Regions from separate parts of the Drancourtella sp. An12 genome, predicted to be linked through region 1. Evidence: a T-box and tRNA genes for the amino acid it is inferred to sense, from the RefSeq annotation. Region 1 holds a T-box; the other holds one or more tRNA genes.
What was found. A T-box is a leader RNA that pairs with one kind of tRNA and senses whether it is charged. The one in region 1 lies ahead of pheS (phenylalanine--tRNA ligase subunit alpha), so its partner is inferred to be a tRNA-Phe.
Positions count from the first base shown of each region.

Region 2: it encodes a tRNA-Phe, which carries the amino acid that the T-box ahead of pheS (phenylalanine--tRNA ligase subunit alpha) is inferred to sense. The anticodon was not compared.

Region 1 covers NZ_NFLO01000003.1:204,967-220,153, forward strand. The annotation lists gene aroA (3-phosphoshikimate 1-carboxyvinyltransferase) at 1-496, shown strand, start outside; gene B5E64_RS05070 (radical SAM protein) at 522-1,391, shown strand; gene B5E64_RS05075 (DUF5714 domain-containing protein) at 1,424-2,128, shown strand; gene B5E64_RS05080 (TrkH family potassium uptake protein) at 2,136-3,575, opposite strand; gene trkA (Trk system potassium transporter TrkA) at 3,609-4,967, opposite strand; gene B5E64_RS05090 (glycine C-acetyltransferase) at 5,153-6,355, opposite strand; gene tdh (L-threonine 3-dehydrogenase) at 6,393-7,430, opposite strand; tRNA gene B5E64_RS05100 (tRNA-Ser) at 7,687-7,773, shown strand; gene B5E64_RS05105 (YitT family protein) at 7,913-8,755, shown strand; gene queA (tRNA preQ1(34) S-adenosylmethionine ribosyltransferase-isomerase QueA) at 8,982-10,007, opposite strand; gene pheT (phenylalanine--tRNA ligase subunit beta) at 10,026-12,443, opposite strand; gene pheS (phenylalanine--tRNA ligase subunit alpha) at 12,465-13,484, opposite strand; T-box leader at 13,591-13,817, opposite strand; gene abc-f (ribosomal protection-like ABC-F family protein) at 13,833-15,187, opposite strand, start outside.
Region 2 covers NZ_NFLO01000015.1:5,688-20,874, reverse strand. The annotation lists gene B5E64_RS12530 (hypothetical protein) at 34-567, opposite strand; gene B5E64_RS12525 (hypothetical protein) at 560-787, opposite strand; gene B5E64_RS12520 (GTP pyrophosphokinase) at 801-1,706, opposite strand; gene B5E64_RS18065 (hypothetical protein) at 1,810-1,965, shown strand; gene B5E64_RS12515 (hypothetical protein) at 1,943-2,422, shown strand; gene B5E64_RS12510 (hypothetical protein) at 2,666-2,989, shown strand; tRNA gene B5E64_RS12505 (tRNA-Phe) at 3,120-3,192, shown strand; tRNA gene B5E64_RS12500 (tRNA-Gly) at 3,196-3,266, shown strand; gene B5E64_RS12495 (methionyl aminopeptidase) at 3,346-4,209, opposite strand; gene B5E64_RS12490 (ATP-dependent 6-phosphofructokinase) at 4,426-5,508, shown strand; gene dnaX (DNA polymerase III subunit gamma/tau) at 5,551-7,131, shown strand; gene B5E64_RS12480 (YbaB/EbfC family nucleoid-associated protein) at 7,144-7,497, shown strand; gene recR (recombination mediator RecR) at 7,516-8,112, shown strand; gene B5E64_RS12470 (LacI family DNA-binding transcriptional regulator) at 8,234-9,325, shown strand; gene fsa (fructose-6-phosphate aldolase) at 9,593-10,246, shown strand; gene B5E64_RS12460 (transketolase) at 10,280-11,116, shown strand; gene B5E64_RS12455 (transketolase family protein) at 11,104-12,048, shown strand; gene B5E64_RS12450 (aryl-sulfate sulfotransferase) at 12,111-12,428, opposite strand; gene B5E64_RS12445 (aryl-sulfate sulfotransferase) at 12,397-13,449, opposite strand; gene B5E64_RS12440 (cation-translocating P-type ATPase) at 13,501-15,187, opposite strand, start outside.

The sequences.
Region 1 (15,187 bases):
TGGAATTTTAAAGGTCTGCAAAGATATGGGGGCCGATATTACCTATCTCAATCAGAATCAGGGTGCGGGAGAACCGACCGCAGATCTTCTCGTACGCAGTTCCAGTCTTCACGGCGTCTGCATCGAGGGAACGGTAATCCCGACGCTGATCGATGAAATTCCGATGATCGCCGTCCTTGCCGCATTTGCCAAGGGCCAGACCATCATCCGCGATGCGGCAGAGCTGAAAGTGAAAGAAACCGACCGGATCCGGACCGTAACGGAAAATCTGAAGGCCATGGGCGCAGATGTCACTCCAACCGACGACGGCATGATTATTCAGGGCGGGAAACCGCTCCACGGTGCCGAAATCCACCCTTACATGGACCACCGTATCGCCATGGCATTTGCTGTGGCAGGACTTGCCTCTGAAGGGGAAACAACGATTCTGGAAGAACAGTGTGTCGATGTCTCCTATCCGGGATTTTTTGAAGCTCTGCACACACTTACCGTATAATCTTTCGAAAAGAAAGGGGTGTCTTATGATGACCAATGAAGAATTATTCGCCTCCATCTATACGCACGATACGATCTATCTGCCGCCAAGCGAACAGGACTGCGCGGCCTTGGAGGTTGCCCTTGGATGCAGCCACGCGAAATGCCGGTTCTGCGACTTTGCAAAGGACCCGTTCCAGATTCATTCCATGGAACAGATCCGGCGGAACATGCAGATCCTGGGCCGTTTCCGCCCGGATGCGTACCGGCTCTTTCTGCTGGGAGAAAACGCCTTTGTTCTCGATTATCAGAAGCTTTGCCAGATTTTTGATATGACAGATCAGTATATGCCGAATATTCACGAATTTTCCATGTATTCCCGCATAGACGACATTGCACGGAAAACGGATGAAGAGCTTCGGATGCTCCATAAGATGGGACTTTCCACCCTCCACATCGGACTGGAAAGCGGAAGTGATTCCATCCTGCTTGAGCAGAATAAAGGAGTCACCTCCATGGATATGCTTGTACAGCTTCGAAGGCTGGAGGCTGTGGGAATCGAATATTATGTCACCATTATTCTTGGACTTGGCGGGCGCCGTTTTTCCGTCCACCATGCCCTTGCCACCGCCCGGCTGCTAAACCAGCTGCACCCGGCGGATATCTGGTGTCTGAAGCTGAAACTCTGGCCGGACACCCCGCTTTATAAGGATGCAAAGAAAGGGCACTTCGACATGATGAACGATGCCGAGATGCTCTGGGAGGAACGGATCATGCTGGAAAATCTGACCGTCAAAGACTGCATGTTCCATGACACTACCGTCCTCAATACCTATACCATCCAGGGACGCCTTCCGGAAGAAAAAGCTTCTCTTCTGGATGCGATCGATATGCTTCTGGCATCCTGTGGATTTTAAATGTAAAAATGAAAACCAGGGAGAATAAACACATGAAACGGAATCCAAACGCCTGCTTAATCTGCGGCAAAGAATTGATTTATACAGAACACGCAAAGGAAATGGAATGTTCCATCTGTCATCAGACGTTTTTATCCAATGCCTGCTGTGAAGATGGACATTTTGTCTGCGATTCCTGTCACGAAGCAAAGGGACTTGAAGCCATCCGGGACTTCTGCCTTTCCACGGATCTGAAAGATCCGATTCAGATCGCACAGCAGCTCATGCAGAATCCTTTTATCTATATGCATGGACCTGAACACCATATCCTCGTCGGCTCCGCCCTTCTGACCGCTTATAAAAACTGTGGAGGCAGTATCGATCTTGAGGAAGCACTCTCTTTAATGGAAGAACGTGGCAAACAGGTGCCTGGCGGTGTCTGCGGCTTCTGGGGATGCTGCGGTGCCGGAGTCAGCACTGGAATATACTGCTCCATCCTCTCAAAGACAACTCCTCTTGCCGGTACTTCCTGGGGGCTTTCCAATCAAATGACCTCCAGGTCTCTGGAAAACATTGGAACTCACGGCGGTCCAAGATGCTGCAAACGGGATTCATTCCTTGCTATTTTAAGTGCAGTAGAATTTACAAAAGAGCATTTTCAGGTGGAACTCCCGGTTTCCTGCAGCATCCGCTGTTCTTTCCATGAAGAAAACGGACAGTGTCTGAAAACCCTCTGCCCGTTCTATCCACTTTCCTGATATGTAATCAAAACTTTTTCCATGCTCCCGGATGGAATAATAAAAGAAGCGGAAACAGTTCCAGCCTTCCGGCGAGCATGTCAAAGATCATAACGAGTGTCGTTCCATTGCTGAACGCACTGAAATTTCCTGTCGGCCCGACCATTTCAAGTCCAGGGCCGACATTATTTAATGTCGTTGCTACTGCTGTAAAATTTGTTACCAGATCGAAATCATCAATTCCAACCAGCAGTACCGAAAACGCAAAAATCAGAATATAAATAATCATATAGACATTTGCAGCCCTGAGTACTTCGTGTGAAATCAGCCGTCCGTCCATCTGAAGTTTCTTGACTCCGGTAGGATGTACAAGCTGGTTCAGTTCTTTTCTGATGGTCTTTCCGAGAATCAGAATACGGGATACCTTGATTCCTCCTCCGGTACTTCCCGCACATGCCCCTACAAACATCAGCATGACCAGAATGGTCCGGGGCACCTGTGCCCAGAGGTTAAAGTCTGTCGTTGCATACCCGGTCGTTGTAATAATAGATCCCACCTGAAAAGCAGAATGCCGGAAAGCCTCTTCTGCGGTCGGATAGGAAGACCGGATATACAAAAAGATCACAAGCACGGCCGCCGCAATGATCCCAAAATACCATCTGACCTCCTCGCTTTTTAATGCTTCTATCGGTTTTTTCAGAAGCAGAAGGAAATAAAAATTAAAATTAACACCGAACAAAATCATGAAAGTTGTCACTACATACTGCAGATACGGCGAATATCCGGCAAGACTGTCGTTCTTAATTCCAAAGCCGCCGGTCCCGGCCGTTCCAAATGTGATGGTAAGTGCGTCAAACAAAGGCATCTTCCCGATCAGAAGAAGTATGATCTGAATGATTGTCATGACAATATAGATCTGATACAGAACTTTTGCCGTACTCTTGATTTTGGAAGTCATTTTTGTGACGGACGGTCCCGGACTTTCCGCCCGCATCAGATTGATATTTTTTCCTCCGCTCAGCGGCAGAATCGCCATAATGAAAACGAGTACTCCCATTCCGCCGATCCAGTGGGTAAAACTTCTCCAAAAGAGAATACAGCGCGGCACTACCTCCACATTCGTCAGAACGCTGGATCCGGTGGTTGTAAATCCGGATACTGCCTCAAACAACGCTTCCACCGGATTTGGAATCACTCCGCTTATCACAAATGGTACCGCCCCCACGATGCTCAGTACAATCCATCCAAGGGCAACGCTGGCAAATCCTTCCCTGGAATGGAAGTCTTTGTTTTTGGGTTTCCGAACCGTCAGCGGTATTCCGATTACCAGTGCAGCTGCCATTGTAATCAAAAAAGAAATTCCGCATTTTTCCTGATAAATCACCGCCACAAGACAGGAAGGAAGCATAAACGCTGCTTCAAAATTCAGTATCCACCCTACGATATACATTACCATAGAATAATTCATAGTCTTTACTCCTTTTCCCCGTCTGGTCTCTCATTAATATTTCAGAATATCCGCAATGTCGTGAAGACCCTTGTGAGTTGTCACGATAATCACGGAATCCCCTACTTTCAGCATGTCCTGTCCACGGGCCATCTTCAGTTTTCCATATCTGCTGATATAACATACAAGCAGATGATCCTTTAACGGAAGATCCATAAGCCTCTGATTTGTGACACTGGAATCTTCCCGGATGACAAACTCCAGCGCTTCCGCCTGTCCGTCCAGGATTTTGTAAAGAGTCTCCACATTGCTTCCAAGGGAATTCTGCATCGCTCTTGTATAGCGGACAATGTGATCCGCCGCAAGGTTTTTCGGATAGATAACGCTGTCAATATCCAGTTCATCCACTACTTCCTCGAAGTGAATCCGGTTGACCTTGGCAATCAGTTTTGCGTTCGAGTATTTTCGTGCAAGCAGTGCAAGCATCAGGTTTTCCTCATCCATATTGGTCAGCGCCACAAAGGAATCCGCATGCATCAGACCCTCTTCCAGGAGAAATTCCTTGTCAGTTCCGTCTCCCTGAAGAATCGTAGCTTCCGGCAGCTGTTCACTGAGCATCTCACACCGCTCTTTATTCTGTTCTATAATTCTGACATCCACCCTCATTTCGAGAAGCTGCTTTGCAAGATAGTATGCTATCGTGCCCCCGCCTACAATCAGTGTACTTTTTGCCTGATGGGTCGGAATCCCCATTTTGCGGAAGAACTTTGCCGTCTCCTTCGGCACTGCCATCATGGATACCATATCGTTGTTCTTCAGAACAAAATCTCCGTTCGGGATCACAACCTGTCCCTGTCTCTCCACGCCGCAGATCATAATGTCACACTTCATTTTGGAAATAATATCCGCGACCTGAAGTCCATCCATATGGAGTTCCGGATTCATCCGGAATTTGATCATTTCCACCCTTCCTCTTGCAAATGTATCAACCTTCTTGGCGTACGGAAGACGAAGCAGCTGGGAAATCTCCTGAGCGGCCGTCAGCTCCGGATTGATAACAACCGACAGGCCCATCTGGCGCTTGATGAAGTTTACTTCCTTGCTGTAAATCGGATTTCTTACTCTCGCGATTGTCTGGCACTTTCCCGTCTTCTTCGCGATCAGGCAGCAAAGAAGATTCAATTCGTCTGAACCGGTAACTGCGATCAGAAGTTCCGCATCCATGACACCGGCCTCCACCTGTACCTGATGGCTGGCACCGTTTCCCACAATCCCCATCGCATCAAACTCTTCTTCCGCCTCTTCCACTTTCTTTTGATTCAGGTCAATAATCGTAATATTATGATTTTCAGAGCTAAGCTGGTCTGCAATTGTTGTTCCTACTTTTCCAGCTCCTACAATAATGATATTCATGATTCCTCCTGCGTAAACAAAAAAATTTTATATAATTTTTATGAAATCTTAATCATTATACTCCTTTTCCGCAGAAAAGCAATATCTTTCTCCAAGATTTTACATTGACCCGGACCGTACTTTTCTTTTCATGCAAAAAGACGCCTTCCGGCGTCTTTCTGCTATCATGGCTACACAATATAATGTTATTTGTTCAGTCCCATTTCTTCACGCACTTCGATGAAGCATTTTACGATGAAATCGATATCTTCTTTTGTATGGCTTGCACATACCTGTGTACGGATTCTTGCTTTTCCCTTCGGTACTACCGGATAGGAGAATGCTACGACATAAACACCTTTTTCCATCATTCTCTTAGCGAATTCAGCAGCTGTCTTCTCATCGTAGATCATAACCGGCACACATGGATGTGTTCCCGGAATAACGTCAAATCCATTTTCATCCAGTTTCTGGCGGTAGTAAGTAGTAACTTCCTCCAGATGGTCACGGAGTTCTGTGCTTTCGCTTAACATATCAAACAGTTCCATGCTTGCTCCGACAATTGCCGGTGCAAGAGAGTTGGAGAACAGATACGGACGGCTCTGCTGACGAAGCAGGTCAATAATTTCCTGACGTCCGGATGTGTATCCGCCTGATGCTCCGCCCAGGGCTTTTCCAAGTGTTCCCGTGATAATATCTACACGGCCTTCTACTCCACAGTATTCTGCTGTACCACGGCCTTTTTTGCCTACAAATCCAACTGCGTGGCTGTCATCTACCATAACAAGTGCATTGTATTTGTCAGCAAGATCACAGATACCTTTCAGGTTTGCGATGATACCGTCCATGGAGAATACACCGTCTGTAGCGATCAGTTTGATTCTTGCTCCGGCTTCATCTGCCTCTTTTAATTTTGCTTCCAGATCTTCCATATCATTGTTTTTGTAACGATATCTCTTTGCTTTGCAGAGACGTACTCCATCGATAATGGAAGCATGGTTCAGTTCATCACTGATGACTGCGTCTTCTGCTTTCAGAATTGTCTCAAACAGACCGCCGTTTGCATCAAAGCAGGAGGAGTAAAGGATAGTATCGTCTGTTCCAAGGAAATCAGAGATCTTTTTCTCCAGCTGTTTATGAATGTCCTGTGTTCCGCAGATGAAACGTACTGAAGCAACACCGAATCCTCTTTCATCATAAGTACGCTTTGCAGCGTCGATCAGTCTCTGGTTGTTACCAAGTCCCAGATAGTTGTTTGCACACATGTTGAGGTACTCTTTTCCATCTTCCAGAACTACTTTTGCTCCCTGAGGAGAGCAGATCGGAGCTTCCCCTTTGAAAAGGCCTGCTTCTTTGATTTCATCTACTGTTTTTGTATAAATGCTTAAAATATCATTTTTACGTGCCATTTGAATCTATCTTCCTTTCTTATTTTCGATCGCTTGCCTAGTCATTGATATGAGACCAGTCAAGTACTACTTTTCCTGAATTTCCGGAGATCATTGCCTCGAATCCTTTTTCGTAATCTTTGATGTCGAAGCGGTGTGTAATGATCGGGGAAATATCAAGTCCTGCCTGAAGCATTGTGGACATCTTGTACCAGGTATCCCATACTTTTCTTCCATAGATACCGCGGATATTCAGACCATTGAAGATTACTGTCTCCAGATCGACTTTCGTTTCTGTTCCCTGAAGTCCGAGAAGCGCGATCTTTCCGCCGTGTTTCATATTGTGAATCATATCAGAAAGTCCTGCCGGGCTTCCGGACATTTCAAGACCTACGTCAAACCCCTCTGTCATACCAATTTCTTTCATGACGTCTGTCAGTTTTTCTTCTTTTAAGTTTACTGTTCTTGTTGCCCCAAGTTTTGTTGCAAGATCCAGGCGATACTGGTTCAGGTCTGTAACAACAACGTGTCTTGCTCCTGCAAATTTTGCGATTGCCGCTGCCATAATTCCGATCGGGCCTGCGCCTGTAATCAGAACATCCTCTCCCAGCATATCATAGGAAAGAGCTGTATGTGTAGCGTTTCCGAACGGATCAAAAATCGCATACATCTCTTCCGGGATATTCGGATTGCACGGCCATACATTGGAAGCCGGAATTACAAGATATTCTGCAAATGCACCATTTCTGTTAACGCCAACACCTTTTGCATCTTTGCAGTTTTCCTTGTGTCCTTCCAGGCAGTTCCGGCATTTGCCGCATGTGATATGTCCTTCACCGGATACGAGATCTCCGATCTTGAATCCCTGTACTCCAGGACCTACTTCTACGACTTCTCCGACATACTCATGACCTGCTGTCAGTCCGATCGGAATCGTATGCTGTGCCCATTCATTCCACTGATAAATATGTACGTCTGTACCGCAGATAGCCGTTTTGTGGATTTTGATCTTTACATCATTTGGTCCTACTTCCGGAATCGGTACTCTTTTCATCCATAAACCTGCTTCCGGTTTCTCTTTTACCAATGCCCACATCATGTTATCGCTCATTTTTGAATTCCTCCGTTCTTTTGACAAACTGCCTAATTTCTATCTTAATAATACTCCCTCCTTTGTAAAATTTCAAGCATTTTTTCCGTCTCTGACAAACATTTTAATCTCACTTGTCTTTTTCTCGCATACAAAGACAGTTGTCTTTCTACAAAAGGCAAGTTGATTTTTTTCCGGATTTTCTCTTTTCTTTTTATAGATCTTTTGATATAATATATAAGCTGATTCTATCAGCGACTATGGAGATGTACTCAAGTGGTCGTAAGAGGTCGCACTCGAAATGCGATAGGTCCGCAAGGGCGCGTGGGTTCGACTCCCACCATCTCCGCTTTCAAAAAGCTCTCCGGCAGTTACAGTCCTGCCCGGGAGCTTTTTTCAGTTCAACGCATTAACTTGACGTTCCGTGCTTTCAGATTGTACCATATAGTACAGATCGAAACTTATCAAATCCCTGGAGGTACTATATTATGAAGAAAAAACTCTTGTCTTATCTCCTGATCGTAGTAGGAGGCACCATGACGGCTGCCGCATTTGGTCTCTTCGTACTGCCTCAGAATTTTGTGGCAGGAGGTGTGACAGGTCTGTCTGTTATTCTGCAGAACCTGCTTCCGCTCCCTCTGTCTGCGATTGTACTTTGTATCAATATCCTTTTGTTTCTTGTCGGATGGCTGTTTGCCGGGAAGGAATTCATTTTTAAAACATTGATTATGACTTTCCTGTTTCCGGTCCTTCTGGATGTCTTCTCCCAGATCGACCTGTTTCTTCCGTTATCTCAGGATCCTTTTCTGAGCAGCCTTCTTGCCGGATGTCTTCTTGGAATCGGAAGTGGCATTATCCTGCGGGCAAATGGTTCCAGCGGCGGATTTGACATTCTCGGTGTTGTTCTCAATAAGAAGTTTCGCATTCCTGTCTCTGTTGTCATGTATGTGTGCGACTGCACCGTGATTCTTCTGCAGGCAGTCTCAAAGCCACTTCTTCAGACAGTTTACGGAATTATTGTCATACTTGTTACCAGTATCATGGTTAATAAGGTCATCACCTACGGCCGTTCAGAAGTCCAGCTTCTGATTTTTTCTTCCGAGCATGAAAAGATCCGTCAGGAACTTCTTCATACCTTTGATCTTGGTCTGACTTTCCTTCAGGCAGAGGGCGGATATCATCTGGATCCATCCAAGGTGATCCTTACCATTCTGCCGTACCGGAAGATCAACGATGTAAAAAAGATGATTTATACGATTGATCCTACTGCTTTTACTGTCATCGACAACGTCAACTACGTTGGAGGCCGTGGTTTTACTATATCCAGATAGTATTTCCGGATCGTAAAGACTTTTTTAAGAGTTTCTTTCGTTTTTTAAGAATCCTTTTATCCGGCGTACACATTCCTTTCATATTTTTCCGGTATAGTATGTATTGTAATAGTTATTTAACTATGAAACCAAACATAAACCTTCCAACCCTCAAAAGAAAAAAACTGGAAGCAGAATCCAAAGCCCATAGATTTCTGCTTCCAGTTTTCTTTTTTTATACTGTCTGTTACCGGATCAGCATGGCATCCCCAAAGCTGAAGAAACGGTAGCGTTCTTTTACTGCTTCCTCATATGCATGAAGCACATGCTCCCTTCCTGCCAGTGCGCTGACCAGCATAATCAGAGTCGATTCCGGGAGATGGAAATTCGTCAGAAGGCAGTCCAGTACTTTAAATCGATATCCCGGATAGATGAAAATCTCTGTCCATCCGCTGCATTCTGAGAGTGTTCCGTCAGGTTTTGCCGCCGACTCCACCGTGCGGCAGCTTGTCGTTCCGACACAGATCACCCGGTGTCCTTCCCGTTTTGCACGATTGATCTTTTCTGCTTCAGAAGCCTCAATCCGGTAAAACTCCGAGTGCATATGGTGTTCCTGAATATTCTCCACTTTCACCGGGCGGAAGGTGCCAAGCCCGACATGAAGTGTCACATGAGCGATCTCGACACCGCTTTCTTTGATTTCTTCCAGAAGCTCCGGCGTGAAATGCAGGCCTGCCGTCGGAGCTGCCGCGGATCCGCTGTGTTTTGCATACACGGTCTGATAGCGGTTTTTATCCTCCAGCTGATGGGTGATATACGGCGGGAGCGGCATCTGTCCAAGCTGATCCAGAATCTCCTCAAAGATTCCTTCGTAGGAAAACTGAATCAGGCGGTTTCCTTCATCCACCACGTCCAGCACTTCTCCGATGAGAAGCCCTTCGCCAAAGCTGATTTTCGTCCCGGGCTTTGCCTTTTTTCCGGGTTTTACAAGGGTTTCCCAGATGTCATTTTCTTTTCTCTTTAAAAGCAGAATCTCGATCTTTGCATTTGTTCCCACTTTGGACCCGATCAGCCGGGCCGGAATGACTTTGGTATCATTGATCACCAGACAGTCTCCCGGCTCCAGATACTCTTTGATGTCCCGGAAGGTTCTGTGCTCAATCTCACCGGACTCCTTGTCAAGGACAAGGAGTCTCGAGCCGGAGCGGTCCTCCAGCGGGTCCTGCGCGATCAGTTCCTGCGGCAGTTCAAAATAAAAGTCTTCTTTTTTCATCATGATGACGATTCCTCTTTACTGTCTCAGTTCGATGCCCATGCTCTCCAGACCGTTGAGAATCTTTTTCATGGCTTTCGTCACGTCTGATTCCTCAAGTGTTCTGTCTTTCGCACGGAATACAATCGAATATGCGATGGATTTGTATCCTTCTTTGATCTGAGCGCCTTCATAAAGGTCAAACAGATTGTAGCTTTCCAGAATGTCTCCGCCTCTCTGCTCAATCATCGCCTCGATCTGCCCTGCAAGGATCTCTTTTGGAACTACCATACTGATATCTCTTGTCACAGCCGGGAATTTTGCGATTCCGCTGTATTTCCGGTCAAATGTTGCGCGTGCAACCACTTCCGGCATATCGATGACTGCAACGTATGCACGTCCGCCAATGCCATAATTGTCCGCAACTTCCGGATGAACTTCTCCAAGATAACCGACAACGGTTCCTTCATAAACAATATTTGCCTGACGTCCCGGATGCAGGAAGGATTTGCCCGCGTTCGGATCGTACTGTTCTTTTTTGCGCATGCCGATCTTTTCAAAGAATTCTTCCACAACACCTTTCATGCTGAAGAAATCGCCTTCTCCGTACATTCCAAGTGTAAACTGCATCCTCTCTTCCGGAAGTTCGGTAAGCGGCAGTGATTTCGGAAGATAAATATTTCCAAGCTCATAGAGTCTTACATCTTTGTTTCTCCGGTTATAGTTCGTTGCAAGGGAAGTCAGCATTCCGTTCAGGGAAATGGTACGCATAATGCTGTAGTCCTCTCCAAGCGGATTGGAAATCTGGATTGCCTGACGTTCCGGTGCATCCTTAGGAAGCAGGAGTTTATCAAATACTTTCGGACTCTCGAAGGAATATGTCATACCCTGGCTGAATCCGCAGAACTCCGCGATTTCTCTTGCGGAAGCTTCGATTCTCTGCTTGAAGGAAAGCTTTCCTGTTGTCGCTTCTCCCTTCGGAAGGGTAGTCGGAATATTGTCATAGCCGTAAAATCTTGCCACTTCCTCTGCCAGGTCCGCAAGGCGGAAAATGTCATGGCGGAAGGTCGGAGCCACGATTTCGTTTGTCTCTTCATCGTAGGCAAGTTCTACTTTTGCAAGGTATCCGATCATCTCTTCTTTAGAAATATCTGTTCCAAGAAGACGGTTGATGGCATCTGCATCAAACGGAACACGAACAGGCTCTTTTACCTTTCCATATACATCTACAGTTCCTCCGACTACTTCACCTGCGCCCATCTCTTCTACGAGTTGGCATGCACGGTCGATCGCTGCCTTTGCATTGTTCGGATCCAGTCCTTTTTCAAATTTTCCGGATGCATCGGTACGCAGTCCTACACGTTTGCTGGACTTACGGATATTTGTCCCGTCAAAGCATGCTGCCTCAAACAGAACAGTGTGCACGTGATCTGTGATCATGGAATTTTCGCCTCCCATGATTCCGGCGATTCCGATGGATTTTTCGCCGTCGCAGATCATCAGTACGTCTTTGTCAAGGTGTCTCTCCTGACCGTCCAGTGTCGTGAATGTCTCACCGTCTTCTGCATTTCTGACAATGATTTCTTTTCCTGCGATGGTATCCAGATCGTAAGCGTGCATCGGCTGTCCGTATTCTTCCATCACGTAGTTTGTGATATCAACAAGATTGTTGATCGGGCGGATTCCGACAGATGCAAGTCTTCTCTGCATCCACTTTGGAGACGGTCCGATTTTAATATTTTTTACGACTCTTGCGCAGTATCTGGAGCAAAGATCCTGATTCTTGACAGTCACTTTGATATAGTCAGAAGCATTCTCCTCATTTCCGGTCTCTTTAACAACCGGCGGATGGAAGCTCTTTCCGAATGTCGCCGCTGCTTCTCTTGCGATTCCGATCACGCTGAAGCAGTCCACACGGTTGGATGTGACTTCATATTCAAATACCGCATCATGAAGTCCAAGTACTTCAATGGCGTCTGCACCGACTTCCACATCATCCGGGAAAATATAGATTCCGTTTTCCGGTGCTTCCGGATACATTTCTTTTGTAGAACCAAGCTCTTCGATGGAGCACATCATGCCGTAGCTGTCCACTCCGCGCAGTTTTCCGGCCTTGATTTCAATTCCGCCTTTCGTTTTACTTCCGTCGTGTCCGCCTGCTACACGGCCTCCCACGAGAACAACCGGAATTTTCTGTCCTTCTTCCACATTCGGTGCTCCGGTTACGATCTGAATTGTCTCGCTTCCGATATTCACCTGGCAGATTACAAGCTTATCCGCATCCGGATGCTTTTCGATCTTCTCAATCTGCCCTACCACGATCTTGTCCAGATCTTCATCCATCTTTTCATATCCCTCCACCTTGGTACCGGACAGTGTCATGGCGTCTGTGTATTCCTGCTCTGTCACGTCCAGATCCGGGACATATGCTTTAATCCATGATAATGATGTATTCATGATCTTTTTTCCTCCCTTATCCTAGAACTGCTTTAAGAATCTGATGTCGTTTTCGTACAGCAGTCTCATGTCGTCGATCTCATATTTCAGAAGGGCAATTCTCTCAAGCCCTACACCGAATGCGAAACCGGTATATTCATCCGGGTCAATTCCGCACATTTCCAGCACGTGCGGGTGTACCATTCCGCAGCCAAGGATCTCGATCCATCCGGATCCCTTACAGAAACGGCAGCCCTTTCCGCCACATTTGAAGCATGTCACATCCACCTCGGCGCTTGGCTCTGTGAACGGGAAATGATGCGGACGGAATTTTGTCTTTGTCTCCGGTCCGAACAGCTCTTTTGCGAAAACTTCCAGCGTTCCTTTCAGATCCGCAAAAGAAATATTTTTATCTACTACAAGTCCTTCGATCTGATGGAAAGACGGAGAATGCGTTGCATCCACCTCGTCAGAACGAAATACCCGTCCAGGAGAGATCATACGGATAGGAAGTTTCCCCTGCTCCATGACACGAGCCTGTACCGGGGAAGTCTGGGTTCTGAGCACGATATCCTTATTGATATAGAATGTATCCTGTTCATCTTTTGCCGGATGATCTGCCGGGATGTTGAGCTTCTCAAAGTTATAGAGATCGTATTCGATCTCCGGTCCTTCGACTACTTCATATCCCATACCGATGAAGATCCGCTCTACCTCTTCCTGGGCAATAGTGTTCGGATGACGGTGTCCCACTACATTCTTTTTGGATGGAAGCGTAACATCGATCACTTCAGCTTTTAATTTTTCTTCCCGGATCTTTGCATCCATCTTTTTCTTTGTCTCATCCAGAATACCTTCGATTTCCTGGCGGACTTCATTGACCATCTGTCCGACTTTCGGACGTTCTTCTGCCGCTACATCTTTCATTCCTTTGAGAACTGCTGTCAGTTCTCCTTTTTTACCTAAAAACCTGACACGTACATCATTTAATTTTTCCGGCACATCTGCAGACTGGATCTGCTTTAATGCTTCTTCTCTGATGCTCTGAAGCTTTTCTTTCATGATTTTCCTCCTTTACTCATCAACCAAGGCAGCCTGTACCGAACAGAAGGCTTTTCGTATTCAGGAAAGTCCACTCCTTTCCGGTAAACAAAAAAACTCCGCCCCAAAAAGGGACGGAGAATCAATCCGCGGTACCACCCTGATTCCTGCCGTCAAAAGGCAGGCTCTCTTGTATGCGTAACGTGCACTACACGTCATTTCTTACTCTCTGTTCAGAAATGCAGCTCCTGTGGGAAATTCGGCATATCTGTCAAATCGAAAGGAGCTTCCAGCCTGCGGCTCCTTCTCTCTGTCGGAGATCAGATATCCTACTGACACATTCACAGCCTTTACTGTATCTTCTTTATTTTAAACATCCCCCTGCTCTTTGTCAAGTCCGGAACTCTCGAAAACTGCTTTAAATCCGGCGCTTTGAGGATCTTTTTCGAAACGTACAGCGCTCTTTGCAATCCGTTCGGTAAATACACTGTCGTGTTCTACAAAGATCATGGATGGTTTCCGCTCAAGAATCAGATTCTCAATCTGAATTCTTGTGAATATATCAATGTAGTTTAACGGCTCGTCCCAGATATATAGATGGGACGGCTCGCAGAGGCTCTTTGCAAGAAGCACCTTTTTACGCTGACCCTCGCTGTACTCCTCCAGACGCTTGTCAAACTGGTCTCTGGAAAAATCAAGCTTCCTCAAAACAGCCCGGAACAGCGTTTTATCAAGTCCCGCCTCCTCTTCCAGCTCCGCCAGCGTTCCTCTCATTTCAGAAGAATCCTGGCTGACAACCGAAATCTTCAGGCCGCTTCCGGTCTGAATTCTTCCCTCATCCGGCTGATAGATCCCTGCAGTCAGCTTCAGAATCGTCGTCTTCCCGCAGCCATTCGGCCCTTTCAAAGCAATCCGGTCTCCCCGCCGGATTTCCAACGAAAAGTCTTTCAAAATCTGACGGTCCCCGCGGGCAAACGAAATCCCTTCCACGGAAACAAGACGCTCCTTCTCATAATCCAGTGGAAACATTTTCAGTTCCTCCACCGTCTCGATGTCCTTTAAAAGCCCTGCCTTTTCTTTAGCCGCCTTCTCCATCCGGTGCTCCAGCACCTTGGACCGCTTCATCATCTTCGCCGCCTTATGGCCGATTGCACCCCGGTCCGGCTTCAGTCCTCCCACTTTATGACCGATCTTTTCTTTCTCCTTATTACCTGCCCATCTTCCGGCCTCCCTTGCCGCCGCCTCCAGATGGCGGATCTCCTTTTTCAGCTTCTGATTCTGCTCCAACTCCGCCTGATCCCGCAGACTCTTTTCTCTCTGCCATGTCTGGAAACTTCCCTTGTAGATCCGGATGCTGCTGCGCTCAATCGCCATCGTATGATCCGTACAGGCATCCAGAAGCCTCCGGTCATGGGAAACAAGAAGGAATCCCTTCTTCCTGCTCAGATAAGAGGCCAGCATCTGCCTCCCCTCCTCATCCAGATGATTTGTCGGCTCATCAATCAGAAGGAACGCATGCTCCTTGGCAAACAGCACCGCAAGCTGTAGCCGGATCCGCTCTCCCGGACTAAGCGTCCCATAAGGCCGCTCCAGGATGGCCGAATCCATTCCCATCCATTCCATCTCTCTTAAAACTCTCCAGAACTCATAATCCGGATCAATTTCCTCCAGGACCTCCAAAGAAGACTTCCTCACATCCCGGATATCCACCGGAAAATACTCCG
Region 2 (15,187 bases), on a different contig from region 1:
AGAAAAAACGCCGTTTTCAGGCAGTGACAGCCCCTATGAATGGATCAGCTGCCCTGCCTGAAAGCCCATAATGACGAGCTCCAGCATTTTCGGATCATAGTCTCTGTATTTTAGAAAATAGTAAAGGGTATCCAGAAAGTTGAGGAATGCTTTTTTGGATGCTTCATCCAGAATCACGGATTTCTGGTCGCGTGTCAGGAAAGAAGCGATCCGTGTAAACGCGAATTTTTCGTTGAGGAAAGCCCAGAACTCCTCTTCGCCGTCGGTCTTCATTACCTGAAAAGGTTTCCGGCGAAGAAGCCAGTAGGTTTCATAGGCAAGCACCTTCCGCTCACTGATGTGCCTCATATGGTGAAATTCCTTCATGCGTGAAATATCCGTAAAATAATCCATGACTGCATGGGTTAGAATGGTTTCATCGATCCGGACGCTGTCGTGGATGCCAAGGCTTTCCAGAAATACAATACATTCTTTATAAAGCGAAGAGTAACGGTTCTTGATGACCTGTTCGGAAAATTCGGCCACGATATCTTCGTACTGTGTATAGATGGTCTCGATATCATTCATGATGATCTGCTCCTTCCAGTTTTATAATATCAAAAAACAGCTTGGATTTTACAAAATCGCAGTAGGAATTCAACTCGATATCCTCAATGGTGCTGTAACGGACGTGAGAGGTACTTCCAAGCAGGTGTTTGCGGATCTTTCCGCTTTGGATACGCTCCATCATGCGGTCGGCAGACTGGCTGATCGCCTCGGGAATGCCCGGCAGTGGTCTCTGATTCATGGGAATCCCTCCTTTATTCTTTTACGATGCTGTCAATGGCATCCTGTACTGTCTGTATCGAACTCAAATCAACTTCATTCAGCTTTTCTTTTGGCTTTTCATAGTCCAGCCTTGGGTTGACAATCGTCTGTTTCGGCTTGAAATTTTCGCTTGAAACATCACAGAGCCTTTTAAAGAAAGAGGCCATTTCATCACCCATTCCGGAAAGCCGGTTTAAAAGCTCGGAAAATTCCGTGAGCATCGGGTCGCTTTTCTTATAAGGATAGAGAATGTGATGGTCGATCTCTCCCCATCCCTCCTCGAAAAGAGTACGGATCTGCACTTCCATGTATACACCCTGATACTTCAAAATATAGTGGACAGAGCGGTAATGCTTCCGGTCGAAGATATTGTCGCTGGAGATCCAGTCGGAATAAATATCACTGAAATCTCCCAGACGCATGTGCACTTTTGGCGGTTCGGCCATATACCGGTCTTTGTCAGCGTGATAATCAGAAATACAGTTGTGGATATAAAGATCCGGATTGTTTTCAAAATGCTGGATCAGATATTTATGGAAGATCACCCAGTCTTCGCGGTACAGGATCAGTCCGCGGAACCCGATCGTGTCAGTGACAAACTTCATGTAATTCTCTTTTGTGAGCGTACGGTATTTCAGATAGTTTTCGCAGCGCTTCCGGATGATTTTCTCCACAAGATGCCATGGTGTCTTCACACGGGTACGGTAAGAATGAAGTCCCGTTCTCTGATCCTTATTTTTAATAAATTCCTGTAGAAATTCGTCCCGGATACGCTGAAGCTCAGGAAGACGTTTGGCATAGTCCTTTGCGATATAGCACAGATCATCCCAATCAAGTCCCGCCTCGCGAAATTCATCTTCGCTGATCGAAAAACGTTCCAGAAACTCTTTTTTTAACATAAGATCATATCCTTTGATTCCGTTCAATTCCCTGCTGGCAGGGTACCTCCCTATCATAGCATTTTCGAACCGGATTATCAACGTCCGGGGACGGAATGAAGGGATGGATGTTGAAAAAATGTGTGTGAAAAACATGCCTTGTGGAAAAGCAGCCGGAGCACTTGACAATGCGGAAAGGGCATGGCATGATAAGAGAACAAAAGCAAAATGGGCAGGGAGAGAGGAGGAAAAGAGATATGTTAGAACCAAAAGATTTTGAACAAATCAGTGGAATTATAGAAAAAACATTTCATCCAATCGAATATAGGCTCAAATGTGTTGAAGAAGAACTTGGCGGCGTTAGAAAGGAACTGGATGGTGTCAAAGGCGAAGTAAATGGAGTGAAGCAGGAACTGAATGATGTCAGAAGTGAAGTCGGCGGAGTAAACCAGGAACTGAATGATGTCAGAAGTGAAGTCGGCGGAGTAAACCAGGAGCTGAATGACATCAAAAGAAGTGTAGCCGGTGTAGAGAAAATAGTTAAAGATGTTCAACTGACTTTGGAAAATGAGACGAACAGGAATATCCAGATTATTGCGGAAGGACATCTCGACTTGAGCAGAAAGTTGGATGAGGCGGTTAAAATTGATAATGAAAAAGAAATTCTTAAGCTTCGGGTTAATCGCCTTGAAAGTGAACTTGAAAAAACAAAATCCAGACTTTCTGAAATTTCATAACTTTGGTTGAAAAATAACTGATCTTTGCGGGCCGATAAGCAACAAGGCTTCGGCCTGCACATCATAACTATCATTTGGATACAAGGTAATATCATCTAAGCAACAATTCTATTAAGCATTTTATCTGAAACAACAGAAATTTTACCCAAGATGTAATGAATCTTTAAGAAAAAATTCAGGACTCTCTGACCCGTTTTGTTATAATATTAGAGAAGGGGGAAGTTGTAAATGGCGGTGTAGAAGATGAAAAGAAGGAAAAAGATACGTACGATAAAGACAAAAAAATTCTGGCTGTCGATCATAGCCCTCGTTGTAATTATTGGTGCAATGTACGTGCTGATGCTTCCGCAGGGGGCTGCGCGGTTTGCAATTCTCAGATCGGGCCATCCGATTGCGGCATTGACGTTATCGATCACGACAGAAGGGTATCCTCATGAGCTGGAAGACGGGCAGATCGGTTATGTACTTGTGGATGCACCGTACGACAGGGAGCAGGGTGATGTAATGGATACCTGGATGGTGTACCGGCATGGGATGATTTATGTGGGAGAGTATGACACTAGATAAGATAAATTGAACATATAATAGATATATTAGAAAAAATTCCGAAAAATAAATTGGAAAAATTGAAAAAAAGTGTTGACAAATCTAAGAGGAACCCATATAATAGTCCATGTGCCAAGCGCACAAGACAAATGCCCAGATAGCTCAGTTGGTAGAGCAGAGGACTGAAAATCCTCGTGTCGCTGGTTCGATTCCGGCTTTGGGCATACGCGGGTGTAGTTCAATGGTAGAACACCAGCCTTCCAAGCTGGATACGTGGGTTCGATTCCCATCACCCGCTTTTTTTATTGCTCAAAAGCAAGGCCGCCGTATCATCAAGTAAAGATGATGCGGCGGCCTTTTCTTTGCCCGGAACATTGCTATTTCGTCAGTACCTCGGCGCCGTCTTCTGTAATAAGCACCATGTATTCGATCTGTGCAGAGAGTCCGTCGTCTTCCGTGTAGACAGTCCATCCGTTGTCTTCATCGATAAAGAAATCCGGACTTCCTTCGTTGATCATTGGCTCGATGGTAAACATCATGCCAGGAACGAGAAGCATCTCGCTTCCCTTTGGTGTGACATAGCTGACCCATGGCTCTTCGTGGAACTCCAGGCCGATGCCGTGGCCTCCGATGTCTTCCACAACGGAGTACCCGTTTGCTTTCGCATGGCTGTTGATAGCGTCTGCGATATCGCCGAGATGATTCCAGGGTTTTGCCTCTTTCAGTCCGAGCTCCACACATTCTTCAGTGACACGTACGAGACGTCTGGCACGCTCGCTGACTTCCCCGATGCAGAACATTCTGGAAGCATCGGAAAAATATCCGTCCAGAATGGTGGAAACGTCCACGTTGACAATATCGCCCTCCTGCAGGATGATGGATTCATCCGGAATTCCGTGGCAGATTTCATTGTTGATGGAAGTGCAGACACTCTTTGGGAATCCCTGGTAATCAAGCGGGGCAGGGATGCCGCCGTGCTCTGTTGTGAAGTCATAGACGAGCTTATCTATTTCGGCCGTGCTCATACCCGCATGAATGTGGGCGGCCACATGATCGAGGACAGCGGTGTTCAAGTCGGCGCTGATCCGGATTTTTTCGATCTGTTCCGGAGTCTTGATCATGGAGTGGTCCGGTACGATTTCGCCCTTTTCGGCATGAAGAGCGATTTTTTCATCCATCGCCATATGACACTTCTTATATTTTTTGCCGCTTCCGCACCAGCAAGGTTCATTTCGTTCCATATTCTCTATCTCCTTTGTCTTTCTGAATTTGTGAAATCTCTCAAAATCCGAGGGGGCATATGCCTCTCTTTTCCTATTATATCGCATTTCGCAGTTGTTAGCACCCTAAAAATAAGATATAATAAAAACATGTGGGAACTGTCGGGCCATGCTGTTTTACGAGGTCAGATGTATGGCGGAACAGTTATAATGTATGAAAAGAAAGGACGTGGGCATATGCTGAGAATCGGGATGCTGACAAGCGGCGGTGACTGCCAGGCACTCAATGCCGCAATGAGAGGTGTGGCAAAGGGGATTTTTGCCAAAGTAAAAGATGTGGAAATTTACGGATTCAGAGATGGATATAAAGGATTGATTTATTCTACTTTTGATATGATGACCGAGAAGGATTTCTCCGGTATTCTGACACGCGGAGGTACAATCCTTGGTACTTCCAGACAGCCGTTCAAACAGATGAGAGTAATCGGTGAGGACGGAGTGGACAAGGTAGAGGCGATGAAGCACACCTACCATAAACTGAATCTGGACTGCCTTGTCATCCTTGGCGGAAATGGGACTCATAAGACAGCCAATCTGTTGAGGGAAGAAGGATTAAATGTAATTACGCTGCCAAAGACGATCGACAATGATCTCTGGGGTACGGATATGACGTTTGGTTTCCAGAGTGCGGTGGATATCGCGACAGATACGATTGACCGGATTCATACAACAGCCACATCCCACAGCCGCGTATTTATCATAGAAGTAATGGGGCATAAAGTAGGATGGGTGACGCTGCATGCAGGGATTGCCGGAGGAGCGGACATTATTCTGCTTCCTGAGATTCCGTATGATCTGAATGTGATCGCAGAATATATCAAAAAGCGTTCAGCGGCAGGAAAACGCTTTACGATCATTGCTGTCGCTGAAGGAGCGATTGCCAAGGAGGAGGCTGAGCTTCCGAAGAAGAAATTAAAAGAACTTCAGGAAAAGAAAAAAGCAAAATATCCGTCCGTTGCCTATGAACTGGCAGAGAAGATCGAGAGCAAGTGCGACAAGGAAGTCCGTATTACGGTTCCGGGGCATACACAAAGAGGAGGATCCCCGTGCCCGTATGACAGAGTTCTTGCGACAAGGCTTGGCGCGGCTGCGGCAGAGATGATTCTGCGTCATGAGTACGGCTATATGGTTGCCATCAAGGAGGGCGAGACATGTAAAGTTCCGCTCAAAGAGGTTGCCGGAAAGCTTAAGACAGTAGATCCGAAAGCGAAGATCATCAGCGAAGCACGTACAATCGGAATCAGCTTTGGCGACAAATAGATTGAGGAAGAATCAGGAAAAATCAGACAAGGAGAATGAATTATGTCTTATACTGCCTTATACAGGAAGTTCCGACCAGCAGAATTTGAAGACGTAAAGGGGCAGGACCATATTGTAACTACATTAAAAAACCAGATCAAGTCAGGAAGAATCGGACATGCCTATCTGTTCTGCGGGACAAGAGGGACGGGAAAGACAACGGTGGCAAAGATCTTTGCAAGAGCGGTCAACTGTGAGCATCCGGTAGACGGAAGCCCGTGCGGAGAGTGCGATATGTGCAGAAATATCGCGGCGGGAACTTACATGAACGTAGTGGAGATCGATGCGGCATCCAACAATGGTGTTGACAATATCCGGAGCATCCGGGAGGAAGTCGAGTACCGGCCGGCTCAGGGCAGGTATAAAGTCTACATCATCGACGAGGTCCATATGCTTTCCATCGGGGCGTTCAACGCGCTTTTAAAGACGCTGGAGGAGCCGCCGGAATATGTGATCTTTATTCTGGCGACGACCGAGGTTCACAAGATTCCGATCACTATCCTGTCAAGGTGCCAGAGATATGATTTCAGAAGAATTACGATTGATACGATTGCAGCACGTCTGAATGAACTGATGAAAAAAGAAGAGGTGGAAGTAGAGGAGCGGGCCATCCGCTACATTGCGAAAGCGGCGGACGGTTCCATGAGGGATGCACTGAGTCTTCTGGACCAGTGCATTGCCTTTCATATCGGAGAGAAGCTTACCTACGATAAGGTGCTCAGTGTTCTGGGAGCGGTGGACACGGATGTATACAGTGCCCTGCTGCGCAGAATGATTGACCGGGATGTCAAAGGCGTGCTTCAGACGGTAAACGATCTTGTGATGGAGGGAAAAGAGCTTGCCCAGCTTACCACGGATTTCACATGGTATTTAAGAAACTTGCTATTGGCAAAGAGTTCTGATAATATGGAGGATGTGCTTGACGTTTCAACAGAAAATCTGGCACAGTTAAAAGAAGAAGCACAGATGATAGAAAATGACGCTTTGATGCGTTATATCAGGATTTTTTCAGATCTGAGCAATCAGCTGAAGTACGCTACACAGAAGAGAGTCCTTCTGGAAGTGGCATTGATCCGGATCTGCGTTCCGCAGATGGAGACGCGCCAGGATACGATTCTGGAGCGGATCCGCGCACTGGAGGAAAAGGTGGAGAAGGGTCTTGTGGCGCAGGCACCTCCTCAGGGATACAGGGCGGCGGATGGCCCGACGGCACAGGAAATGCCGGGAGAGATGCCGGTACAGCCGAGGGAGGTTCCGAAGGCGCTTCCGGAGGATGTAAAGGAAGTAGTAAAAAATTTCAGAATGATAGCAAATGATGCATCCGGAATGCTCAAAGTTTATCTCAGACAGGCAAGGCTCAGTGTTGGAAATGCAGGCCAGCTTCAGATTATCCTTCCGGATGATCTGGCGGCAGGCGTTGTCGGGACCGAAGACCATAAGAAGGAGATTCAGGATCTGATCGTAGAAAGGACCGGAAAGAAAGTCGAAATCGAGGTCGGGAAGGTCGAGCAGGGCCGCAGATTTGAGGACAGCTATATAGATCTGGAACAGCTGATCCATATGGATATCACAGTGGAAGATTAGGAGGAAGATAATATGGCAAAACGTGGAGGTTTTCCTGGCGGAGGTATGCCGGGGAACATGGCGAATCTGATGAAACAGGCGCAGAAGATGCAGCGTCAGATGGAAGAACAGGCTAAGGAGCTGGAGACAAAAGAGTTTTCTGCCACAGCAGGGGGCGGAGCAGTCAAGGTGACGGTATCCGGCAAGAGAGAAGTGTTAAACGTAGAACTTCAGGAAGAAGTAGTGGATCCGGAAGATATCGAGATGCTTCAGGATCTGATTGTAGCTGCGGTAAATGAAGCGCTGCGTCAAGTGGATGAGGCTAATTCTTCCGTAATGAGCAAACTTACGGGAGGACTTGGCGGAGGTATGCCAGGATTATTTTAGTCCGGGAGTGAGAAAAGAATGGAGTACTATAGTAACCAGATCAGCCGTCTGATTGAGGAGCTTTCCAGACTTCCGGGTATCGGGCCGAAGTCGGCACAGAGACTTGCGTTTCATCTGATTCACATGCCGAAGGAGCAGGTGGAAAAACTTGCCGAGACGATGGTCAGTGCGAGAAACAATGTCCGGTACTGCAGGGAGTGCTGCACTTTGACGGATGACGAGCTCTGTCCGATCTGTAAAAATGAGCAGAGAGACCACGGGACGATCATGGTGGTGGAGACGCCGAGAGACCTGGCCGCTTATGAAAAGACCGGAAAGTACAATGGTGTGTATCATGTGCTTCACGGGGCGATTTCGCCGATGCTTGGAATCGGACCGGGAGACATTCGTCTTAAAGAGCTGATGATCCGGCTGGAGGGAGATGTCAATGAGGTCATTGTTGCGACAAACTCTACGCTGGAGGGAGAGACCACAGCTATGTACATCAGCAAGCTGATCAAGCCGACAGGGATCAAGGTGAGCAGGATTGCAAGCGGGGTTCCGGTCGGAGGAGATTTGGAGTATATCGATGAAGTGACGCTTCTTCGCGCCCTGGAAGGACGCACGGAGCTTTAAGAAAAAGGGATTGCAAAAGCCTCTGACTTCTGTAGATCCCTTTCCTTTTGCAGTGCAGCCGGACGGTTTGCATTTTCCGCGAAAGGAAAGCCGCGCCACCTTGTCAGATGGGAGGAAGAGGATGAAGAAAAAGAAGATCACATCGACAGACATCGCAAAGGCAGCGGGCGTATCCCAGTCTACAGTTTCCATGATCCTGAATAAGAAATACAATGTTTCTTTTTCCAAGGAGACGGTGGAAAAAGTGGAGAAGACAGCGGCGAGGCTTGGCTATCAGCCGCCGAAACGAAAGGTCAGAAAAGAGAGCAGGAAGGAAAAGCTGCTTGTTGTATTCTGCTCCAATCTGACAAATCCGTATTACGTTATGCTGCTGCAGGGGATCGAGACAAGAGCCAAGGAAGCGGGGTTCGGGCTTTTTATCTGCAATACACAGAGGAGCCTTAAGATGGAGGAACGGTATCTGCGCATGATGCCGGAGCTTTCGCCGCTTGGTATCATTTACACATGTAATCCAAGCAGATGCTATATGGACATGATCGAGGATCTGGCAGGAAAGATCCCGATTGTTGTGGTAAACAATCAGAATGAGCAGATGAGCGTGGATGCGGTGGAGCTTGATAACTCCAAACTGGGACGTCTGATGGCGCGCCATCTTCTGGAACTCGGTCACAGGGATGTGGCGTATATCGCGCCGCCGCTCACGATCCGGCAGAAGCAGCGTTCCAAGCGGGTGGAAGGCTTTCTGAAAGAGTTTGACAGGCAGGGGCTCAAAGACCATGTCATCATCAAAGCGGCCGATGAGGCCTATGATATGAATGTGGCGAATATCGATTCCGAATATAAGATCGGCTATGATCTGACGAAAGAACTGCTGGCGGAGCAGCGGGAGGTTACGGCCATTGTCGGGCTGAACGACATGATTGCATTCGGGATTCTGGACGCGCTCCAGGAAGAAAAATATAAGGTTCCGGGGGATATCTCGGTGATGGGATGCGATAATACATTGTTTGCCAGGATGCATAAGGTATCGCTGACGACGGTGGAGCATTTTGTTGTATTTAAAGGAAGAGATGCGTGTGATATTATTATGAAAAAAATCGCTGCCGGAACAATGAAATATTCCGGAATCGAACCGGTGAGCACATACCATGTGGAGTATGAGCCAAAGCTTATCGTAAGAGGCACCACATCCTATCCGATAAAATTAAATTAATGAATTCCTGAAAAATATTAATAATAAAAACGGGGATGAAATTGATATAATGTTCATAAAATGGCCTGATAAGTGGTTGTTTAAATGAATCAAACATAAATTTTACATAAAACAAACGAAAAATCAGGGATGAACAATTAATAAAAGCCAAATTATTAATTTATAAAATTACTAATAAAAAACCGGCGGTATTGACCACCTTATTTCGAGGTTTTATAATGAAATCAAATGATAACCATGAACCCAAAATAAGGAGGAACACAGAACATGAGATTTTTTGTTGACACAGCAAACGTGGAAGAGATCAGAAAAGCAAATGATATGGGAGTGATCTGCGGAGTAACGACAAATCCGTCTTTGATTGCAAAGGAAGGCCGTGATTTTAACGAAGTAATCAAAGAGATCACATCTATCGTAGACGGACCGATCAGCGGAGAGGTAAAAGCGACCACGACAGATGCAGAAGGCATGATTGCAGAAGGACGTGAGATTGCAAAGATTCATCCGAATATGGTAGTCAAAATCCCGATGACAGTAGAGGGATTAAAGGCAGTGAAAGTTCTTTCTGCAGAAGGAGTAAAAACAAATGTAACACTGATCTTTACAGCAAACCAGGCGCTTCTTGCGGCAAGAGCTGGCGCAACCTATGTATCTCCGTTCCTCGGACGTCTGGATGATATCTCCGTGAAAGGGTCAGAACTGATCGAAGAGATTGCGGAAATGTTCGCTGTTTCCGGAATCGAGACACAGATCATCGCTGCAAGCATTAGAAATCCGATCCATGTGACAGAGTGTGCGCTTGCAGGAGCAGATATTGCGACAGTACCGTACAAAGTAATTGAACAGATGACACATCATCCGCTGACAGATGCAGGAATCGAGAAATTCCAGGCTGACTACAAAGCGGTATTCGGAGAGTAAATCTCCGGAGAAAAAGAGACAGGAGGCATTGTCATGGACAATTTAGAATTACAGAAAACTGCCAATGAAGTCCGCAAAGGCATTATCACTGCAGTTTATAATGCAAAATCCGGACATCCGGGCGGATCTTTATCTGCGGCAGACATTTATACCTATCTTTATTTTGAAGAGATGAACATTGATCCTGAGAATCCGAAGAAGGCGGACAGAGACCGTCTCGTGGTTTCCAAAGGACATACATCACCGGGTTACTATTCCGCCCTTGCCCACAGAGGATTCTTCCCGGTAGAAGATCTGAAGACATTCCGTCATGTAGGTTCTTACCTGCAGGGACATCCGGACATGAAACACATTCCGGGTGTGGACATGTCAAGCGGATCCCTCGGACAGGGAATTTCTGCGGCAGTCGGAATGGCCATTTCCGCGAAATTATCCGAAGATGACTACCGTGTATACACACTGGTCGGAGACGGAGAGATTCAGGAAGGACAGGTGTGGGAGGCATCTATGCTTGCAGGTCACAGAAAGCTTGACAATCTTGTTGTGATCGTGGATAACAACAACCTTCAGATTGACGGAACAATCGAGGAAGTCAACTCTCCATACCCGATCGACAAGAAATTTGAGGCCTTTAATTTCCATGTGATCAATGTGGACGGGCATGATTTTGATTCGTTAAGAGCAGCATTCAAAGAAGCAAAAGAGACTAAGGGAATGCCGACAGCAATCATCGCAAAGACAGTCAAGGGAAAAGGAGTTTCCTATATGGAGAACCAGGTATCCTGGCACGGCTCCGCTCCGAATGAAGAGCAGTATAAAGTCGCAATGGAAGAATTAGAGAAAGCAGGTGAAGCATTATGTCAGAAGTAAAGAAAATCGCAACACGGGAAAGCTACGGTAATGCTTTGGTAGAACTTGGAAAAGAGCATGAAGACGTGATTGTACTGGATGCGGACCTTGCCGGCGCGACAAAGACAGGAACCTTTAAGAAGGCATTTCCGGAGCGCCACATTGACTGCGGAATCGCAGAGGGAAATATGATGGGAGTTGCGGCGGGTCTTGCAGCGACAGGAAAGGTTCCGTTTGCAAGTTCTTTCGCCATGTTTGCGGCAGGACGTGCATTTGAACAGGTGAGAAACTCCATCGGATATCCGAAGCTCAACGTCAAGATCGGTGCAACCCATGCGGGTATCTCCGTAGGAGAAGACGGAGCAACCCATCAGTGCAACGAGGACATCGCCCTGATGAGAACGATTCCGGGAATGACCGTGATTGTGCCTTCTGATGATGTAGAAGCAAAGGCGGCAGTAAAAGCGGCATATGAGCACGAAGGACCGGTTTATCTGCGTTTCGGACGTCTGGCTGTGCCGGTGATCAATGACAATCCGGACTACAAATTTGAACTTGGAAAAGCTATCACTCTGCGCGAAGGAAGCGACGTGGCAATCATCGCAGCAGGACTTGAAGTAAATGAGGCTCTGGTAGCGGCAGAAAAGCTTGCAGAAGATGGAATCCAGGCAGAAGTCATCAATATGCACACCATCAAACCACTGGATAAGGAAGCTGTTTTAAAAGCAGCTGAAAAGACCGGAAAGATCGTGACAGTGGAAGAACACTCTGTCATCGGCGGACTTGGTAGCGCTGTCTGCGACGTAGTAGCTGAGACAGCATGTGCAAAGGTCATGAAAATCGGTGTCAACGATGTCTTCGGAGAATCCGGACCGGCAGTCGAACTGATCAAAAAATACGAACTGGACGGCGAAAGCATCTATAAGAAAGTAAAAACGTTCGTAGAGAAATAGAGAAAATAATAGGGGCTCTCCCGCATGGCGGGAGGGCCCTTTTGTCTGCATTTGCGGGATTGTTATGCGAACCAGTAGCCGCTGTAGTCGTATTTGAAGACACGGTACCACCAGGTAGCTCCACTTCCCGTTAAGGTCTGGATCAGGTTGTGGTCCTGATCAAATTCATTTGCCTCAAAGGCGCTTCCACTGTCATAGTCGTAGTCACGGGTGCTGATTGTAGCATTATTGTTATTGTACATGGTCAGATAATACTGTCCGTCGGATAATTCATCGGAAGTCTCATAGGTCACGCAGTGCTGTCCTGCCTGGAGCGTAAAGTCTCCAACCTGCTCAAGAAGCAGATCTTCATATCCGGTTCCCTCTATGCATCCAGTCAAAGTCCTCCTCGTCATTTTCGAGAGAATTGAAGTAATCCGTAAACAGGTCGGCAAGATCAATGATTTCCGTAATTTCTCCGCTGTCCCGGCTGATGCTGATAATCCGGTCTTCCTCTGTGTTGGAAGTCGTATCTGTGGCAAGGACAAGGAAGTCATTGTTGCTGCCGAAAATATAATCATGATGCAGATTGTAATCTCCGGTGTCATAAAGTGCCGTGATCCGGCCGGTATTGTCAAGAGCGGCAATCTGATCTGCGGATGTACTGTAGTACATGGTACCGCCGTCAAACAGCAGATGGCAGCTCCGGTAACTTCGAATCGGGATCTCGCTTCTTAAAGTACCGTTGTTGTCGTAGACGAGGATAATGTCAACCTGTTCATTGTCTTCTTCGGTTCGGTTTTCGAGCATGGTATAAAACCCATCGGACAGGGTTGCCGAACTGTCTCCGGATGTGACTTCAAGCTGTCCATTCGCTTCATCGCCGAGAAGCTCCGGAGCGGTATACTCAAGTGTAAAGCTTCCGGTCTCATTGCCGCTTTCATCGGCCGCTGTCAGTGTAATGGTATTGGTTTCCCCGGCAATCATTCCGACAAGCTGATGCTCATGCTCCGTAGTGTATCCGCCGGAAACTGTCCGGGTGAAATCCTCATATCCGTCAGCGGACACGGTGTAGGAAAGCTCCGTTGCGGCATCGGTTGTGAAATAAACATAGAGTCCTGTTGTGTTCGTGCCATAAGGGTCTGCAATAATCAGGGGATCATCGATCGTATACTCCTGGCTGGATTTCTGCTCTTCAATCATATCGAAAATGTTATTCTGATAATCCAGCATATAAACGGTGTCGATATCATCTTCGGAATCCAGTGTCAGGACTCCTTCGTTTTCAACTTCCGTTTCAGAAGTATCAGAAGCGGCTGCAGCGTCCCCGGCCGTCCCGGAAGAATCAGAGCAGGCAGTCAGCATACAGCCGCTTAAAAGAATACAAAGACATGTAGATAGTAGTTTGGGTTTTGCTTTCAAAATATATCACCTCCATCATAATTCTGTAATAATTATGTAAAGGATTCGTAATCACTTCTTGAAAAAACTGTGATTTTTGAAAGTCAAAAGGAAGGCGGAATGAATGATGACAAACACAGAGCCTGCATTGTGTACTAACGCGCCGACAACCGGGTTTAAAATTCCAAGGATGGCAAGAATGATCGCGAGAAAATTCAGTGCCATGGAAAAGGTGAGGTTGCAGCGGATTGTAAACATCATTTTCCGTGACAGGGCAATCAAATGAGGAAGTTCCCGGATGTCATCATTTACGAGCGCGATATCTGCCGCATCCACAGCGATATCACTTCCAACCCCGCCCATTGCAATCCCGACAAATGCTTTTTTCAGAGACGGAGCATCATTGATTCCATCCCCGATCATGCAGACTTGTATCTGCCGTTTCTGGGACTGTTCAATCCAGGAAAGCTTTTCCTGCGGGAGACAGCCGGAGTAAACTTCTTCGATGTTCAGCACGTCTGCAATGTGCACCGCGGCATTTCGGTGGTCTCCGGTCAGAAGAACTGGAGATACGCCGGTAGACTTGACCTGGCGGATGGTTTCGGCAGCGTCTTCCCGGAGGGTATCGGCAAGAACGAGAAATCCGGCAGCCTTGCCGTCAACAGCTACGTAAATAACTGTGCATCCCTCATTCAGCCAGGAAGAAGCTCCGGCAGGAAGACCGCCCGGGAATGTATCCGTCTGTTCTGCTATCAGCTGCTCATTTCCGGCAAGAACAGCGTGTCCATCCACTCTGGCAGAAACTCCACGCCCGGGAATCATGTGAAACTCTTTCGGAGAAGCCGGGAAAGCCCCGGTCTGCTTTCGGAAATCAGAGACGACGGCCTTGCCAAGAGGATGCTCGGAGCGAAGCTCGGATGAAGCCGTAAGACGGAAAAGGTCCGTGTCTGAAAGTCCTGGAAGAATACTGTGGATGGTCTCTACATGCAGATTTCCCTCGGTCAGTGTTCCGGTTTTGTCAAAAGCGATCTTTTTTACCATGGAAAGCCGCTCAAGGGCATCTCCTTCCCGGACAAGAAATCCATGTTTGGTTGCGTTTCCGATGGCTGCCATAATGGCGGTAGGGGTGGCAAGAACAAGGGCGCACGGGCAGAATACAACAAGAATTGTTACGGCGCGGATGATCTCACCGGTGAAAAACCATGTAAGAACAGCCGACACAAGAGCAATGATGACAATCCAGGTGGCCCACCTGTCGGCAATTCCGACAATCTTTGCCTTTCCGGCATCTGCAGACTGTACAAGGCGGATCATTCTCTGGATAGAGCTGTCTTCACCGACTTTCAGTGCTTTCATATCAAAAGAGCCGTAGAGATTGACAGTGCCGCTTGAGACATCATCGCCGGCCTCTTTGTCGACAGGGAGAGATTCTCCTGTCATGACGGCCTGGTTGATGGAAGTCTGTCCGGATGTAATGATGCCGTCCACGGGAATTGTCTCACCCGGAAGAACGCGCAGCAGATCGCCGGCGAGCACATCACTTGCAGGAATGATTTCTTCGCCGCCGGGAGTGATCCGTCTTGCTGTCCGCGGCGTGAGATGGACAAGCTTCTCGATCCCGGCACGGGCTTTCGAAACAGTGAGATCCTCCAGAAGAGCGCCAAGCTGCATGATGAAGGCCACCTCGCCGGCCGCAAAGTCTTCTCCGATGATCAGGGATGCAACCAGGGCAATAGAGACAAGTACATCGGCCTTGATG